DNA from 2 places in the Micromonospora sp. NPDC047465 genome. Region 1 is predicted to be linked to the other one. Evidence: riboswitches for the same ligand, from Rfam matches in the RefSeq annotation. Region 1 holds a riboswitch; the other holds the start of a gene.
The links. A riboswitch is a leader RNA that binds a small molecule or an ion and turns the genes downstream of it on or off. The one in region 1 is predicted to bind thiamine pyrophosphate.
Positions count from the first base shown of each region.

Region 2: it holds a riboswitch for thiamine pyrophosphate, as region 1 does, so the genes downstream of both, thiE (thiamine phosphate synthase) here and ABZ793_RS22840 (ECF transporter S component) in region 1, are expected to answer to the same signal.

Region 1 is NZ_JBEYTP010000026.1:80,959-88,477, forward strand. It holds gene ABZ793_RS22815 (hypothetical protein) at 1-544, opposite strand, end outside; gene ABZ793_RS22820 (sensor histidine kinase) at 701-1,906, shown strand; gene ABZ793_RS22825 (response regulator transcription factor) at 1,903-2,562, shown strand; gene ABZ793_RS22830 (energy-coupling factor transporter transmembrane component T) at 2,618-3,418, opposite strand; gene ABZ793_RS22835 (ABC transporter ATP-binding protein) at 3,519-4,934, opposite strand; gene ABZ793_RS22840 (ECF transporter S component) at 5,045-5,635, opposite strand; TPP riboswitch at 5,708-5,813, opposite strand; gene ABZ793_RS22845 (permease) at 6,013-7,011, shown strand; gene ABZ793_RS22850 (TIGR03943 family protein) at 7,008-7,519, shown strand, end outside.
Region 2 is NZ_JBEYTP010000025.1:96,708-104,226, forward strand. It holds gene ABZ793_RS22375 (ATP-binding cassette domain-containing protein) at 1-703, shown strand, start outside; gene ABZ793_RS22380 (aldo/keto reductase) at 737-1,699, shown strand; gene ABZ793_RS22385 (DUF559 domain-containing protein) at 2,061-2,486, opposite strand; gene ABZ793_RS22390 (hypothetical protein) at 2,483-2,968, opposite strand; TPP riboswitch at 3,091-3,199, shown strand; gene thiE (thiamine phosphate synthase) at 3,194-3,820, shown strand; gene thiO (glycine oxidase ThiO) at 3,814-4,968, shown strand; gene thiS (sulfur carrier protein ThiS) at 4,959-5,159, shown strand; gene ABZ793_RS22410 (thiazole synthase) at 5,164-5,934, shown strand; gene ABZ793_RS22415 (thiamine phosphate synthase) at 6,030-6,770, shown strand; gene thiD (bifunctional hydroxymethylpyrimidine kinase/phosphomethylpyrimidine kinase) at 6,767-7,519, shown strand, end outside.

The DNA of each region.
Region 1 (7,519 bases):
CCTGCCCGCCGGTGAGGACGAGCGGCACCCACAGCGACACCATGCCGGCCCGCCACGCCCCGAAGGCCAGCACCAGGAGACCGATCATCCAGCCCAGCAGCCACACGGCGAACGACGCCATCACGAACGGGTCGTTGTCGAGGGCGTCGACGACCGGTCGGACGGCCTCGGCCTCGACGCCGGCGCCGGCGAGGGCTCCGAAGAAGGCGTTGTAGTGCCAGAGGTGGACGCTGGAGAAGTAGAGGCCGAGCAGGGCGATGCTGCCGCCGACGGTGGCGACCAGCGGCTTGCGCCGACCGAGCGCCCCGGCCAGGCCGGCCATCGCCGGCAGCAGCAGCAGGTGCGCCAGGGCGAACAGGACGGTCTCCACCCGCCACGCGCCGAGGTTCCCGGCGGCCACCGCCACGTTGCCGGCGGTCTCGGACACGTCGTCCGGGAACATCACCCAGTAGAACGCGTTCGCGACGCCGTAGAGAACGCCGGCCGCAGCCAGCGCGACCGCCGTCAGCCGCCGGCCGTACCGTCGCCCGGTCCTGTCATCCATCGTGTCTCCCCTCAAGAAGTGTGTGGTGGACGGTAGGAGCCGGCCCGGGGCCCGATCGTCGGCCGACGGGTTGAGCCGAGGGTGGAGCGTTCCGCCGGGCCTTCTACACCCGTGGGTGGACGCCCGGCCGCGGTCGCCGCCGATACCCTTCGCACCATGTCAGTCGCCGTCCCCGACAACCGACGTCTCCCGCGGGGTCTCGTCGTCGCCACGGTCGCCGGTCTCGCGCTGTTCGGGTTCGGCCTGGCCGAGCTGTACGTTCCGATCGCCGGCTACGTCGAAGGCCAGGGGCCCGACCTCGCGGCGCTGCCGGCCGGCTGGCTCGCCGTGCTCACCGTGCTGCTCGTCGGCTACGGCCTCGCGGTGGCGGTCTGCACGATGTACCCACGAGCGGCGGCCGTCCTCGCCGGCGCCTGTTTCACCGCGCAGAGCTTCACGCCCGTCCTCCCGGAGTGGCCTGTCGTGCCGCTCCTGGCGCTGCTCCTCGCCTGCTTCGGCTGCGTCGCCCTGGGGGGACGCGCCGCACCGACCGTCGCCACGGTCAGCTACTTCGTCGCACTCGGCGTCGAGAACACCGCCGCCGGGGACTCGGACTGGGTGTTCATCGTGTTTGTCGCGCTCGCGGTGCTGGGTCCGGGCTACGCGGTCCGGATGCGCCGCGCGCAGGCGGTGCGTCTGGTCGCGTTGGCCGCCGAGCGGGAGGCCGCCGCGCGGACGGACGAACGGCTGCGGGTGGCCCGGGAACTGCACGACATCGTCTCGCACGGTGTCTCGGTGATGGTGCTGCAGGCCGGCGCCGCCGAGGCCGTGCTCGACTCGGACACGCGCCAGGCTCGCGAGTCACTGGAGGCGGTGCAGGACGTGGGGCGCGACGTGGTCACCGAACTGCGCAGGTTGCTGGTCATCCTGCGCGGCTCGGAACCGGCACCGGAGGGACTGCCCTCGCTGCGGCAGCTCGACGCGTTGACCACCGCGGTACGCGTCGCCGGTGGGCGGGTCGAGGTCACCGTCACGGGCGATCTCGGCGCGGTTCCGGTCGCCGCCGACGTCAACGCCTACCGGATCCTCCAGGAGGCGCTGACGAACGCCGCCAGGCACGCCCCCGGCGCGACCGTCGACGTCTCGATCGACGTGGGCGACACCCGGCTCCGGCTGCACGTCGTCGACGACGGGCCCGGTCCCGCCCGCCGTGGCGTCGGCACCGGCCACGGGCTGACCGGCATCCGGGAACGGGCCGAGCTGTTCGGCGGCACGGTCGTCGCGGGCCCGCGCGAGCAGGGCGGCTTCGAGGTTCGCGTGGAGCTTTCGTTGGGTCTCGACGGCTCGGCGTCAGCGCTCTCTCCGACGGGCACGACGGCGTGACCCGGGTGCTCATCGCCGACGACGAGGCCCTCGTCCGCGGCGGACTCCGGATGATCCTCGGCGCGCAGCCCGACATCGAGGTGGTCGCCGACGCGGCCGACGGCGAGGACGCCGTACTGCTCGCGGCACGCCTCAAGCCCGACGTCGTCCTGATGGACATCCACATGCCGCGGCTGGACGGCATCGCCGCGACGGAGCGGATCCTGGCGGAGTGCGCCGACATCCGGATCATCGTGCTGACCACCTTCGACCTGGACGAGTACGTCTACCGGGCGCTGCGGGCCGGGGCGTCCGGATTCATGCTCAAGACCACCCCGCCGAAGGACCTCGCGGGCGCCCTGCAGGCCGCCGCGCGTGGCGACGCGCTGCTGTCCCCGTCGATCACCCGCAGGCTGATCGACCACTACACGGCGACGGCGCCGGCAGCGACCGCCGGCAGCCCGGGCCTGGCGGAGCTGACCGCCCGGGAGACGGAGGTGCTGCGGATGATGGCCGACGGCCTGTCCAACCGGGAGATCGCCCACCAGCTCTTCCTCGGCGAGGCGACGGTGAAGACGCACGTCAACCGCATCTTCGCCAAGCTCGGGGTGCGCGACCGGGTGCAGGCCGTCGTGTTGGCGTACCAGACCGGCATGGCCCAGGTCCGGCGCCGGTAGGGCGACAGACCGCCGGGCCTCGCCACCGTGGCCGTGGCGCCGGCAGCCGCCGCCCTCAGCCGATCAGGGGCCGGAACGTGCCGAGCAGCACGCTGACCGCCAGCGCCGCGCCGGCCAGCAGCGCCGCCCCGGCGATCAGCAGCCCGTCGGCGGCGACGAAGCGTTGCCGCCGGGCGACCGTACGCGGGGTGCCGGCGTCGAAGCCGCGGGCGTCCATCGCCACGGCCAGCCGGGTGCCCCGGCGGATCGCCCCGACCAGCAGGGCGAAGGCGGTGGAGACGAACAGTCGCAGCTTCGCCAGCGGGTTGCGTCCCGCCGCCACCCCGCGGGCGCGGCGGGCCATTGCGATCATCTGCCACTCCTGCCCGAGCAGCGGCACCAGCCGGAACGCCGCCAACGCCCCGATGGCGAACCGGGCCGGCGCCTTCGCGTTCTGGATCAGGGCGTCCGCCAGGTCGGTGGGGTCGGTGGTGGCGAACACGATCACGCCGGGCAGCGCCACGGCGAACATGCGCAGCACCAGGCCGAGCGCGGTGAGCAGCACCCCGGAGGTGACCACCGCGGGGCCGGCCTCGACCAGCACCCGGCCGGAGCGCTCGGCCGCGAAGAGCACCAGCGTCACCACGATGCCGACCGCGCCGATCAGCAGCGGCCAGGCCCGCCGGGCCAGCACCCGGAAGCGGACCCCGAACAGCGGCAGCACGGCCAGCTCGACGGCGATGGCGATCGCCGGGGCCACCGGGTCCAGGGTGGCGACGAGGATGAACGAGAACACCAGCGCCGCGGCGAGCTTGGCTACCGGGTTGCGCCGGGCCAGCGGCGCGTCGGGGGCGGCGACCGGTTCGAGGGTGATCACGGCCGCTCCGGGACGGGACGGGCGGGGCGGGCGGCCGGCGCCGGACCGGTCATGGTCCGGCGACGCCGCGGGTGCGCAGCCGGCGCGTTGTGCGAGCTGGTCACGGCCGCTCCAGGGTGACGCGCCGGTCGGCCAGAGCGGCCACGAACTCCGGGTCGTGGGTGACGGCGACCAGGCCGTGCCCGGCGTCGCGCAGCTCGGCGAAGAGGTCCACCAGTTCCAGCCAGGTCCGCCGGTCCTGGCCGAAGGTGGGTTCGTCGCAGACGAGCAGGCGGGGCGCGGTGGCCAGGGCCGTCGCCACGCTCAGCCGCCGCGCCTCCCCACCGGACAGGGTGTACGGGTTGGCCGCGGCGAGCTTCGTCAACCGCAGCCGGGACAGCAGGTCGTCCACGGTGGACCGGACCGCCGCCTCGGGCTGGCCGGTGCGGCGCGGGCCGAGGGCCAGCTCGTCGAAGACGGTGGTGGCGACGAACTGGTGCTCCGGGTCCTGGAAGACCGAGCCGATCCGCCGGGCCAGCGCCGGGGCGCGCCAGCGGTGCGGGGGAGTGCGGGCGTCGGAGCCGGCCAGCGCCGCCGTCGCCACGACCCGGCCGGCTCCCGGCTTGAGCAGCCCGCCGAGCAGCAGCGCGAGGGTCGACTTTCCCGCTCCGTTCGGGCCGAGCACGGCGAGCGCCTCGCCGGCGCGTACCGCCAGGTCGACGGCGGCCAGCCGGGGCGGCAGGCCGAGCCGGTCGGCGGTGAGCAGCAGGTCGCCGGCCGGCGCGGTGGCGTGGCGGGGCGGCACGGGCCGGCCGGGCACCCAGACGCCCGCGGCGGCGAGCGCGTCGCCGTGGGCGCCGAAGACGGCCTGCGGCGTGCCGTCCGCGCGGACGCCGCCGCCCGGTTCGAGCACGACCACCCGGTCGACCAGCGGCATCGCCTCGGCGACCCGGTGCTCGACCAGGATCAGGGTGGTGTCGGCGTCCAGCGCGCCGGCCACCGCCGCGCGGACCAGCGCGGCGCCGGTCGGGTCCAGGTTGGCGGTCGGCTCGTCGAGCAGCAGCAGCCCGGGCCGCAGGGCCAGCACCCCGGCCAGGGCGAGGCGTTGCTGCTCGCCGCCGGAGAGGGCCGCGGTGGGCCGGTCCCGGTGGTACGGGAAGCCGACCCGGGCCAGCGCCTCGTCGACGCGGGGCCAGATCTCCTCGGCGGGGACCCCCCGGTTCTCCAGCCCGAACGCCACGTCGTCGCCGCTGCGGGCCATCACGAGCTGGGTCTCCGGGTCCTGGAAGACGATGCCGACCCGTTCCCGGCCCTTTCGGGGGTCGAGCCCGTCGATCTCGACGGTGCCCTCCTGTTCGCCCGAGTCCTCGGGCAGCAGCCCGGCCAGCGCGGCGAGCAGGGTGCTCTTGCCGGCGCCCGACGGCCCGAGCAGCAGCACCCGCTCGCCCGCCTCGACGCGCAGGTCCACCCCGCGCACGGCCCACGCCCGACGCCCGGCGTGCCGCCACCCGAACCCCCGCAGCGTCACCGCCCCCACGCCGTCCCCCTTCCGGCCCACGCGCGGGCGTCGACCATGAGGTTGGCGGCACCCACGGAGATCCACGTCGCCGTCCACCTCATGATCAACTCCGATTCCGGTGGTGCGGGTCAGACGGCGGCGCGTTCGCGGCCGGCGGGGAAGCGGTCCAGGACGCCGGTGCCCGCCAGGGCGCGGGTGAGGGCCCAGCCGCCGGCGCCGGCGACGGCGGCGGCGCTGACGACGGTGAGCAGGGCGTACGGGACCCGGTAGCTGCCGAGCGCGTAGTCGACGTTCCACACGAAGAAGTCGAACAGCGCCGCGCCGAGGCCGGTCAGCGCACCGGCGAGCAGCGCGGTGGGCAGCCGGAACGAGCGGTACCGGAACGCGGCGAAGGCCACCTCGGCGCCGAGCCCCTGGATGAGGCCCTGGACGATGGTGATGCCGCCCCACTCCGAGCCGAGCAGCGCGGAGACCGTCGCCGCCACCGCCTCGCAGAAGAGCGCCGCGCCGGGCTTGCGGATCACCAGGCCGCCGAGCACGGCCGGGACCAGCCATACGCCGTACATGATCGCCTGGCCGGCCGGGAAGAAGGCGAACGCCGGGTCGACGGCCCGCCACAGCAGGCCCCAGGCCCAGAAGATGACGCCGAACGCCACCGCGATCACCGCGGCGATGACGACGTCGAGTGTGCGCCACCGGGTGGTCGTGTTGTCTCGCATGATTGCTCCCAGTCCTGAACGCGAACCAGGAGAAGACGCACGCCGCGCCCGGTGTGGCCGGACGGCGGCGCGGCTGGAGGTCGACCGAACTCCCTGCGCTGGCATTACCCAGATCAGGTTCGAGGGTCTGCGGGCGGTGCCCGCACTCTCAGCGCTGTGCGCTCCCCTGTCGGATGTGAAGTTGTCGCGCCGACGCTAACACCTTTGAAGATCATCGGGCAAAGTGATCTTTCCGCTGGTCACCCGCGCGTTCGCTCGATCTCGTCGGTTCCGGCCGGTACTCTCGGGCGGCCACTGGCGGAATCGGCGGAGGAAACCACGTGACATCCGAGGTTGACCGCTCCGTGCCGGATGGGCGCACCCCGGGGGCGGTCGGTGTGGCCGCGCCGGGCGGACCACCGCACGAGCCGGCCGGCGGCGGGAGCGCCTGGCGGGTCGGGTCGGTCGAGGTGCTCGCGGGCCTGCTGGTCCTGCTGGTCGTCTTCCGTGAGCCGCTCGCCGGGGCCCTGTCCGCGCCCCGGCTGCAGACCTGGACCACCGTCTTCGTCTCGGTCATGGTGCAGGCGGTGCCGTTCCTGGTCTTCGGGGTGGTCCTCTCCGCCGTGATCGCGGTCTTCGTGCCCCGGTCGTTCTGGGCCCGGGCGCTGCCCCGGCACCCCGCGCTCGCGGTGCCCGTGGCGAGCGCGGCCGGCGTGGTGCTGCCCGGCTGCGAGTGCGGGTCCGTGCCGATCGCCGGGTCGCTGATCCGGCGCGGGGTCACCCCGGCCGCCGCGCTGGCCTTCCTGCTCGCCGCCCCGGCCATCAACCCGATCGTGCTCACCGCCACCGCGGTGGCCTTCCCCGACGCCCCGGAGATGGTCCTCGGCCGCGGCGTCGCGAGCCTGGTCGTCGCGATGGTGATGGGGTGGCTGTGGCTGCGCCTCGGCCGGGCCGACTGGATTCGGCTGCCGCGCCGGCCGGAGCTGGACGACGGCCCGCGCGGGCGGGCGTTCTGGGCGGCGGTCCGGCACGACGTCACCCACGCCGGCGGGTTCCTGGTGGTCGGCGCGGCGGCCGCCGCCACCATCAACGTCGTCGTGCCCGAGCGCTGGTTGCAGACACTCGCCGAGGACCCGGTGCTCTCGGTGCTCGCGCTGGCCGTGCTCGCGGTGCTGCTCTCCCTCTGCTCGGAGGCCGACGCCTTCGTGGCCGCCTCGCTGTCGCAGTTCTCGCTGACCGCCCGACTGGTCTTCCTGGTGGTGGGGCCGATGGTCGACCTCAAGCTCATCGCGATGCAGACCGGCGTCTTCGGCCGTCGGTTCGCGCTGCGGTTCGCCCCGGCCACCTTCGCGGTGGCCGTCGCGGTCGCCGCCGCGACCGGGGCGGTGCTGGTGTGAACCGGCAGGCGCAGGCCGTCGTCCTGCTGCTGCTCGGGGGCGCCGTGGTCCGGGCCAGCCTCACCGACCTCTACCTGCGCTACGTCAAGGAGGGGCTGCGCCCCTTCCTGGTCGCCGCGGGCCTGCTGCTGGTCGTCGCCGCGGTCATGACCCTCTGGTACGAGCTGCGTCCCGCCCTCCGGCGCGCCGCCGCGCCCCCGACCGCCGGCGGAAACCACGACCACGCCGACGGGGAGCACGACCACGCCGACGGGGAGCACGAGCGCGCCGGCCGGGACGAGGCCGCCGACCACGGGCACGGCCACCCCGAGCCGCGGATCGGCTGGCTGCTGATCCTGCCGGCGCTGGGTCTGCTCCTGGTCGCCCCGCCCGCCCTCGGCTCGTACGCGGCCGGGCAGGCCGGCACCGCGCTCTCCGCCCGGCAACAGCCGTCCGACTACCCGCCCCTGCCCGACGGCGATCCGGCGCAGGTCAGCGTGCTCGACTACGCCTCGCGGGCGCTGTTCGA
Region 2 (7,519 bases), on a different contig from region 1:
CCGGATGCGCCTGACCGGCGGGCGGACCGGCAAGCGCGCGGTGGTCTGCGAGCAGCTGGAACTCGACGGCCTGACCTACCCGTTCGACCTGGAGATCTGGTACGGCGACCGGGTGGCGGTGCTCGGCGCCAACGGCACGGGGAAGTCGCATTTCCTCCGGCTGCTCGCCCGCGGCGGCAGCGACCCCGACCCGGCCAACGGCCCGGTCGACGGCGCGGCGGCGCTCGCGCCGGTCGCGCACGACGGGGTGGCCCGGCTCGGCGCGCGGGTGCGCCCCGGGCACTTCTCGCAGACCCACGACCGGCCGGAGCTGATGGCGAAGACCCTCGTGGAGATCCTCTGGCGGGGGGACGACCACCGGGCCGGCATGGACCGGCACGCGGCGATGGCGGCGCTGTCCCGCTACGAACTGGCGGGGCAGGGCGACCAGCGCTTCGGCACCCTCTCCGGCGGGCAGCAGGCGCGGTTCCTGGTGCTGCTGCTGGAACTGTCCGGCGCGACGCTGCTGCTGCTCGACGAGCCCACCGACAACCTCGACCTGGCGTCGGCGGAGGCGCTGGAGGCCGGACTGACCGCGTTCGAGGGAACTGTGGTCGCGGTGACCCACGACCGCTGGTTCACCCGCTCGTTCGACCGGTTCGTCCTCTTCCGCGGCGACAACGAGGTGGTGGAGACCCCCGAGCCGGTCTGGGACGTTGGCTGAGGCGTCCCCGGGCGGCGGACCGGCCGGCATAGGGTGGATCTCGTGACTGAGATGACCTACCGCCGGTTGGGCGACTCCGGGCTCGTGGTGTCCGTCGTCGGCATCGGCTGCAACAACTTCGGCCGCAAGCTCGACCTCGACGGGACCCGGGCGGTGGTCGACGCCGCGCTGGACGCCGGGATCAATTTCTTCGACACCGCCGACATCTACGGCGAGCCGCAGGGCGGCTCCGAGGAACTGCTGGGCCAGGCGCTCAAGGGCCGCCGCGACGACGTGGTGGTGGCCACCAAGTTCGGCATGGACATGCACGGCCTCAACGGCCCCGACTTCGGCGCCCGGGGCGCGCGGCGCTACATCGCCCGCGCCGTGGAGGCGTCGCTGCGCCGGCTCGGCACCGACCACATCGACCTGTACCAGATGCACGAGCCCGACCCGGGCACCCCGATCGACGAGACCCTCGCCGCGCTGGACGACCTGGTCCGCGCCGGCAAGGTGCGCTACCTGGGCAACTCCAACTTCGCCGGGTGGCAGATCGCCGACGCGGACTGGGTGGCGTCGTCCAACGGCCGGTCCCGGTTCATCAGCGCGCAGAACCACTACAGCCTGCTGGAGCGCTCCGTCGAGGCCGAGGTGGTGCCGGCCTGCGAGCGGTTCGGCCTCGGGCTGCTGCCGTTCTTCCCGCTGGCCAACGGGCTGCTGACCGGCAAGTACAAGCGCGACCAGGCCCCGCCCGCCGGCAGCCGCCTCGCCGGAGGCGGCCGGTACGCCCAGCGCCTCGCCGCCGCCGACTGGGACACCATCGAGGCGATCGAGGCGTACGCGAACGAGCGGGGACTGTCGATGCTCCAGGTGGCCATCGGCGGGCTGGCCGCCCTGCCGGCGGTGACCTCGGTCATCGCCGGCGCCACCACGCCTGAGCAGGTGCGCTCCAATGCGGAGGCGGGCGCCTGGCAGCCCGCCGACGAGGACGTCGACGCCCTCCGCGCCATCCTCTGACCCACCCCGGCACCGCCCCGGGCACCGCGTCGCGATGCCCGGGGCGGTGTCGACGTCCATCCGTCCCCGCGCGCGCCTCGCGCCGCGCGGGCTCGGTGGAACGCCATGGGTGTCACCCGGCCCCGCAGACACCCACCACGTTCCACCGAGCGTCGGGTCGCATCGCGCACGGCGTGCCGCCGGCCGTGCGCGGCGGCGGCCCGACGCGTGCCGGATGCTCAGCGGGTGGAACGTCGTGGGTGTCACGGGGGAGGCGGAAGACGCACACCATGGTGCTCCGCCGCTCTGGCGCGCCAGCTCGCCGGTCAGGAGCCGGGAGGGCGTCGGTGTGAGGAGCGGGCCGGGGCAGGGGCGGGGCGGGTCAGGGGGCGGGGTGGCGCTCGCGGAGGGCCTGGGCGACCAGGGCGACGGTACGGTCGGGGTGCCGGAGCACGTCGTCGGCGGTGAAGCGGAGGACGACCCAGCCCACCGCGCGCAGGGCGTTGAGGCGGGCGACGTCCTGTCGGAAGTGGGTGCGTTCGCGGTGGTGGTCGCCGTCGTACTCCACCGCGACGCGCAGCCCCGGCCACGCCAGGTCCACCCGGCCGACGAAGCGGCCCGCGGCGTCGCGCACGTCGTGCTGAGCGGTCGCGGGCGGCAGCCCCGCGTCGAGCAGGAGCAGCCGGAGGCGGGTCTCCATCGGCGACTCGGCCAGCGGCTCCGCCAGCGCCAGTACCTCTCGCAGTAAGGGCAGGCCGGGCCAGCCGGGCCTCGCGTCGGCGTATGCGCGCAACGTGGGCAGCTTCACCACCCGGCGGTGCAGCAGCGCGTCGACGGCGACCAGGGCCTCCTCCCGGGGGGGCCTGGCGGCCCAAATCGAAGGCGCTGCGCAGGGCAGTGGTGACGGGCAACCCCGCCGAAGCGGGTGCGGTCGGACTCCGGCACCACCGACCGGGTCACCCGCAGCCGCGGGTGCGCGCGCATCCGCGCGGCGCGCGGCAGCAGCACGGCGACCGGCGTGTCCCGGTCGAGAAGGTCGACGCCCCAGAGGTACGCGGCGCTGCGGCCGGCGATCACCCCGCCGGTCGGCAGCGCCAGCGCGACCGCGTCGCACCACATCCGGTGGTCGTCCGCCCGGTAGCCGTCCCGGTGCACGTGGACGTCGGGGAGGAGCCGCCGCCAGGACCGCCCGCGCAGCATCGTCCAGGTGAGTAGGCCGTCGGCGACGGCGGCACTGCCCAGGAAGGGGCGGAACGCCAGGCGTGGGGGAACTCGGGCGAGGGAGGGCATCCGGACAGCATGGCGTGACCGCGTGGTCACGCGCCGCCCCGATCGTCGGCTTCGGACGGTCGGTGTGAAATCCGCGTCCCGCCCTTGGCGGATCCGGCGATCCGTCGTACGGTGACACGCGCAAGTGACCCACGGGAGCCCGGTGCACCGGGCTGAGAGGGGGGCTGAGAGCCCCCGACCGTCGAACCTGATCCGGGTAATGCCGGCGCAGGGAGGAGTGTTGCCGTGCCGTCCCTTGGGCGACTGCATCTGATCACCGACACCCGACCCGGGCGGGATCCGCTGGCCGTGCTGCGGGCCGCCCTCCCGGTGGCCCGCGCGGAGCTGGTCGTGCAGGTCCGCGTCAGCGACGACGCCACCGACCGGGAGGCGTACGACCTGGCTCGCCGGGTGGTCGCGCTCTGCGCGCCGTACGACGTCCCCTGCCTCGTCAACGACCGGCTGCACGTGGCGCTGGCGGTGGGCGCCGCCGGCGGGCACGTCGGCGCGGCGGACCTGCCGGTCGGGGCGGCCCGCCGGGTGCTCGGCGCGACCGCCGTGCTCGGGGCCACCGCCCGCGAGCCGGGGACGGCCGCCGAGGCGGTCGCCGCCGGAGCCAGCTACCTGGGCGTGGGTCCCTGCCACGCCACGAGCACCAAGACCGGCCTGCCGGCGCCGATCGGGCCGGCCGGGGTGCGCGCCGTCACCGCCGCCGTGGACGTGCCGGTGGTCGCGATCGGCGGGGTGACCGCCGCGAACGCGCCCGCGCTGCTGGCCGCCGGGGCGTACGGGGTGGCGGTGGTGGGGGCGCTGTCCGGGGCGGCCGATCCGGCCCGGGCGACGGCGGAACTGCTGGGAGCGCTGGGGTGCTGAGCCGGCCGGACGTCGCCGTGGTGGGGGCGGGACCGGTCGGGCTGGCGATCGCCTGGCGCTGCGCCTCGCGGGGGCTCCGCGTCGTCGTGCACGATCCCGCCCCGGGCTCCAGCGCGTCGCACGTCGCCGCCGGGATGCTCGCCCCGGTCGCCGAGGCGTACTTCGGCGAGCACGAGCTGACCGGGCTGCTGACCGCCTCCGCCGCCCGCTGGCCGGCCTTCGCCGCCGAGCTGACCGCCGCCGCCGGCGTGGACGTCGGCTACCGGACCGAGGGCACGCTGATGGTCGGGCTCACCGCCGACGACCTGGCCGAGGCGCGCCGGCTGTGGGCGTACCAGCAGGGTCTCGGGCTGCCGGTGACGCCGCTGCGCCCCTCGGCGCTGCGGGACCGCGAGCCGGCGTTGGCGCCCCGGGTGCGCGGCGGTGCGCTCGCCGCCACCGACCACCAGGTCAACCCGCGCCGGCTGGTGCCGGCGCTGCGCACGGCCGCCGAACGGGCCGGCGCCACGCTGGTGCCCGCCGCCGTGCGCCGGCTCTCCGACGTGGACGCGCGCGTCACGGTGGTGGCGGCCGGCTGCGGGGCGGCGGCCCTGACCGGGCTGCCGGTGCGGCCGGTGAAGGGCCAGGTGCTTCGGCTCCGCGCGCCCGGCGGCGGCGCGCCGGGCTTCCGGCACGTCATCCGGGGGTACGCCGACGGCGAGCACGTCTATCTCGTGCCCCGCGACAGCGGGGAGGTGGTGGTGGGCGCCACCGTCGAGGAGCGCGCCGACACCGACGTCTCCGCCGGGGCGGTGCTGCGCCTGCTCCGCGCCGCCGTCGACCTGCTGCCGGAGCTGGCCGAGTACGACCTCGTCGAGACCCTCGCCGGCCTGCGCCCCGGCACCCCGGACAACGCCCCGATCCTCGGCCCGCTGCCCGGCCGGCCGGGCGTGCTCGCCGCCACCGGTCACCACCGGCACGGCATCGTGCTCACCCCCCTCACCGCCGACCTGATCGCCGACCTGGTCGTCACCGGTAAGGCGGACCCGATGCTCGCCCCCTTCACCCCGGACCGGTTCGCGCCGGCCGCCACCGCCGATCCGGCCGGCACGGACGCCGACGGCCGCTCCGGCGCCTTCGCACCCGAGGAGGAGCACACGTGGAACTGACGGTGAACGGCGCCGGGCGCAGCCTGCCCGGCGGCTCGACCGTGGCGGACCTGGTCCGCGCGGTCACCGACCAGCAGCGCGGCCTCGCCGTCGCGGTCAACGGGGAGGTCGTGCCGCGTACCGGCTGGCCGGCGACCGTGCTGCGCGACGGCGACCGGGTCGAGGTGCTCAGCGCCGCCCAGGGCGGGTGACGCGGTGAGCCTCGATCTGGGCGGCGTGCGCCTCACGTCCCGGCTGATCCTCGGCACCGGCGGCGCGGCCAACCTGCGCGTGCTGGAGGACGCGATCCGCGCCTCCGGCACCGAACTGGTCACCCTGGCCCTGCGCCGCGTCGACACCGCCCCCGGCACCGCCGTCGGGCTGCTGGACCTGCTCGACCGGTGCGGGGTGCGGCTGCTGCCGAACACCGCCGGCTGCTACACGGCGGGCGAGGCGGTCAAGGTGGCCCACCTGGCCCGGGAGGCGTTCGGCACCGACTGGGTGAAGCTGGAGGTGATCGGCGACGAGCGCACGCTGCTGCCCGACGGGGTGGAGCTGTTGCGCGCCGCCGAGGAACTCGTCGCGGACGGGTTCGTGGTGTTGCCGTACACGTCGGACGACCCGATTCTGGCGCGGCGGCTGGCCGACGTCGGCTGCGCCGCGGTGATGCCGGCGGGCGCGCCGATCGGCTCCGGCCTGGGCGTGTCGAACCCGCACCACATCCGGCTGATCCGGCAGAGCGTCGACGTGCCGGTGATCCTGGACGCCGGCATCGGCACCGCCTCCGACGCGGCGCTGGCGATGGAGCTGGGCTGCGACGCGGTGCTGCTGGCCAGCGCGGTCACCCGGGCCGCCGACCCGGTGGCGATGGCCACCGCGATGCGGTACGCGGTCGAGGCGGGGCGGCTCGCGTACGGGGCGGGCCGGATCGCCCGCCGCTTCCACGCCCTGGCGTCCACCCCCGACGACGGACGGCCGGACCTGTGACCCGCACCGGTCCCGTTCCGGCGGATCCTGGTACGGAAGCGCCCCTGGCGGGGCCGTCTCCCACCAAGATCCCGCGTGGGCCGTCCGGCGTCGTCGTGCTGACCGACCGGTGGCAGGCGCGGCGGCCACTGGCCGAGGTCGTCGCGCGGGCCGTCGCCGGGGGAGTGCGGTGGGTGGTGCTGCGGGAGCGGGACCTGCCCCGGGCCGAGCGCGCCGATCTCGCCGTCGAGCTGCGTGCGATCCTCGCCGAGGTCGGCGGCACGCTGGTGGTGGCCGGCCCGGACCCGCTCGACGGGGACGCGGTGCACCTGCCGTCGGCCGGCCCGTACCCGCCGCCGCGCCTCGGCCTGGTCGGCCGCTCCTGCCACGACGAGGCCGAGTTGGGCCGCGTCACCAGCGAGGACTACACGACCCTGTCGCCGGTCTTCCCCAGCCGCAGCAAACCCGGCTACGGCCCACCTCTGCGCCCCGAGGGGCTCCCGGGGTTGATCGAGGCCAGCCCTGTGCCGGTCCTCGCGCTGGGCGGGGTGGAGACCCCGGAGCACCTGCACGCCTGCATCGCGGCCGGAGCGGCGGGAGTGGCGGTGCTCGGCGCGATCATGCGCGCCGACGACCCGACCGAGGTCGCCGCCACGCTCACCGCCGCCTTCCGGTCGGTGGTCTCCCCGCCGCCTCGTACCGCGCGGGACCGCGTGGAGGTCTCCGGTACGGGGCGGCGGCCGACCGTGCCCACGGAGGGATCAGGCCTGACCGCCCGGAGTGGGCGCGGCAGGCCGCAGCCCCCAGGCGCCACCATGCCGCGGCTCCCGACCCCAACCACCCTGGGGGGCCGATGACACCCACCACCGTGCTCACCATCGCCGGCTCGGACTCCGGCGGCGGCGCGGGCATCCAGGCCGACCTCAAGGTCTTCGCCGCCCTCGGCGCGTACGGCACCAGCGTGATCACCGCGGTCACCGCGCAGAACACGAGGGGCGTCGACGCCGTCCTGCCGCTGCCGCCGCGCACGGTCACCGAGCAACTCGACAGCGTGCTCGCCGACTTCGCCGTGCGGGCCGTCAAGACGGGCATGCTGGCCACCCCGGCCATCGCCGACGCGGTCGCCGACGCCGCCCGGGACGGTCGGCTGCCGAACCTCGTCGTCGACCCGGTGCTCGTCGCCACCAGCGGGCACCGGCTGGGCGCGGTCGCCGCAGTCGAGCGGCTGCTGCCGTACGCCCGGGTGGCGACGCCGAACTGCGCGGAGGCGGCGGTCCTCCTCGGACGCCCGGTGACCACGGCCGAGGAGATGGTGGCCGCCGCCGAGGCGCTGGCCGTCGGCGGGCCGGAGCACGTGGTGGTGACCGGCGGCGACGTGGACCGCGACGGCGAGGCGGTCGACGTGCTGCACGGCGACGGGGTCACCACGCTGCTCCGCGCGCCCCGGGTCGCCACCCGGCACAACCACGGCACGGGGTGCTCGTTCTCGGCGGCGGTCGCTGTCCGGCTGGCGCTGGGCGACCCGGTGCCGACGGCGGTCGCCGCCGCCAAGGAGTACGTCTTCCGCGCGCTGACCGGCGGGCGGGACTGGGAGTTGGGCGCGGGA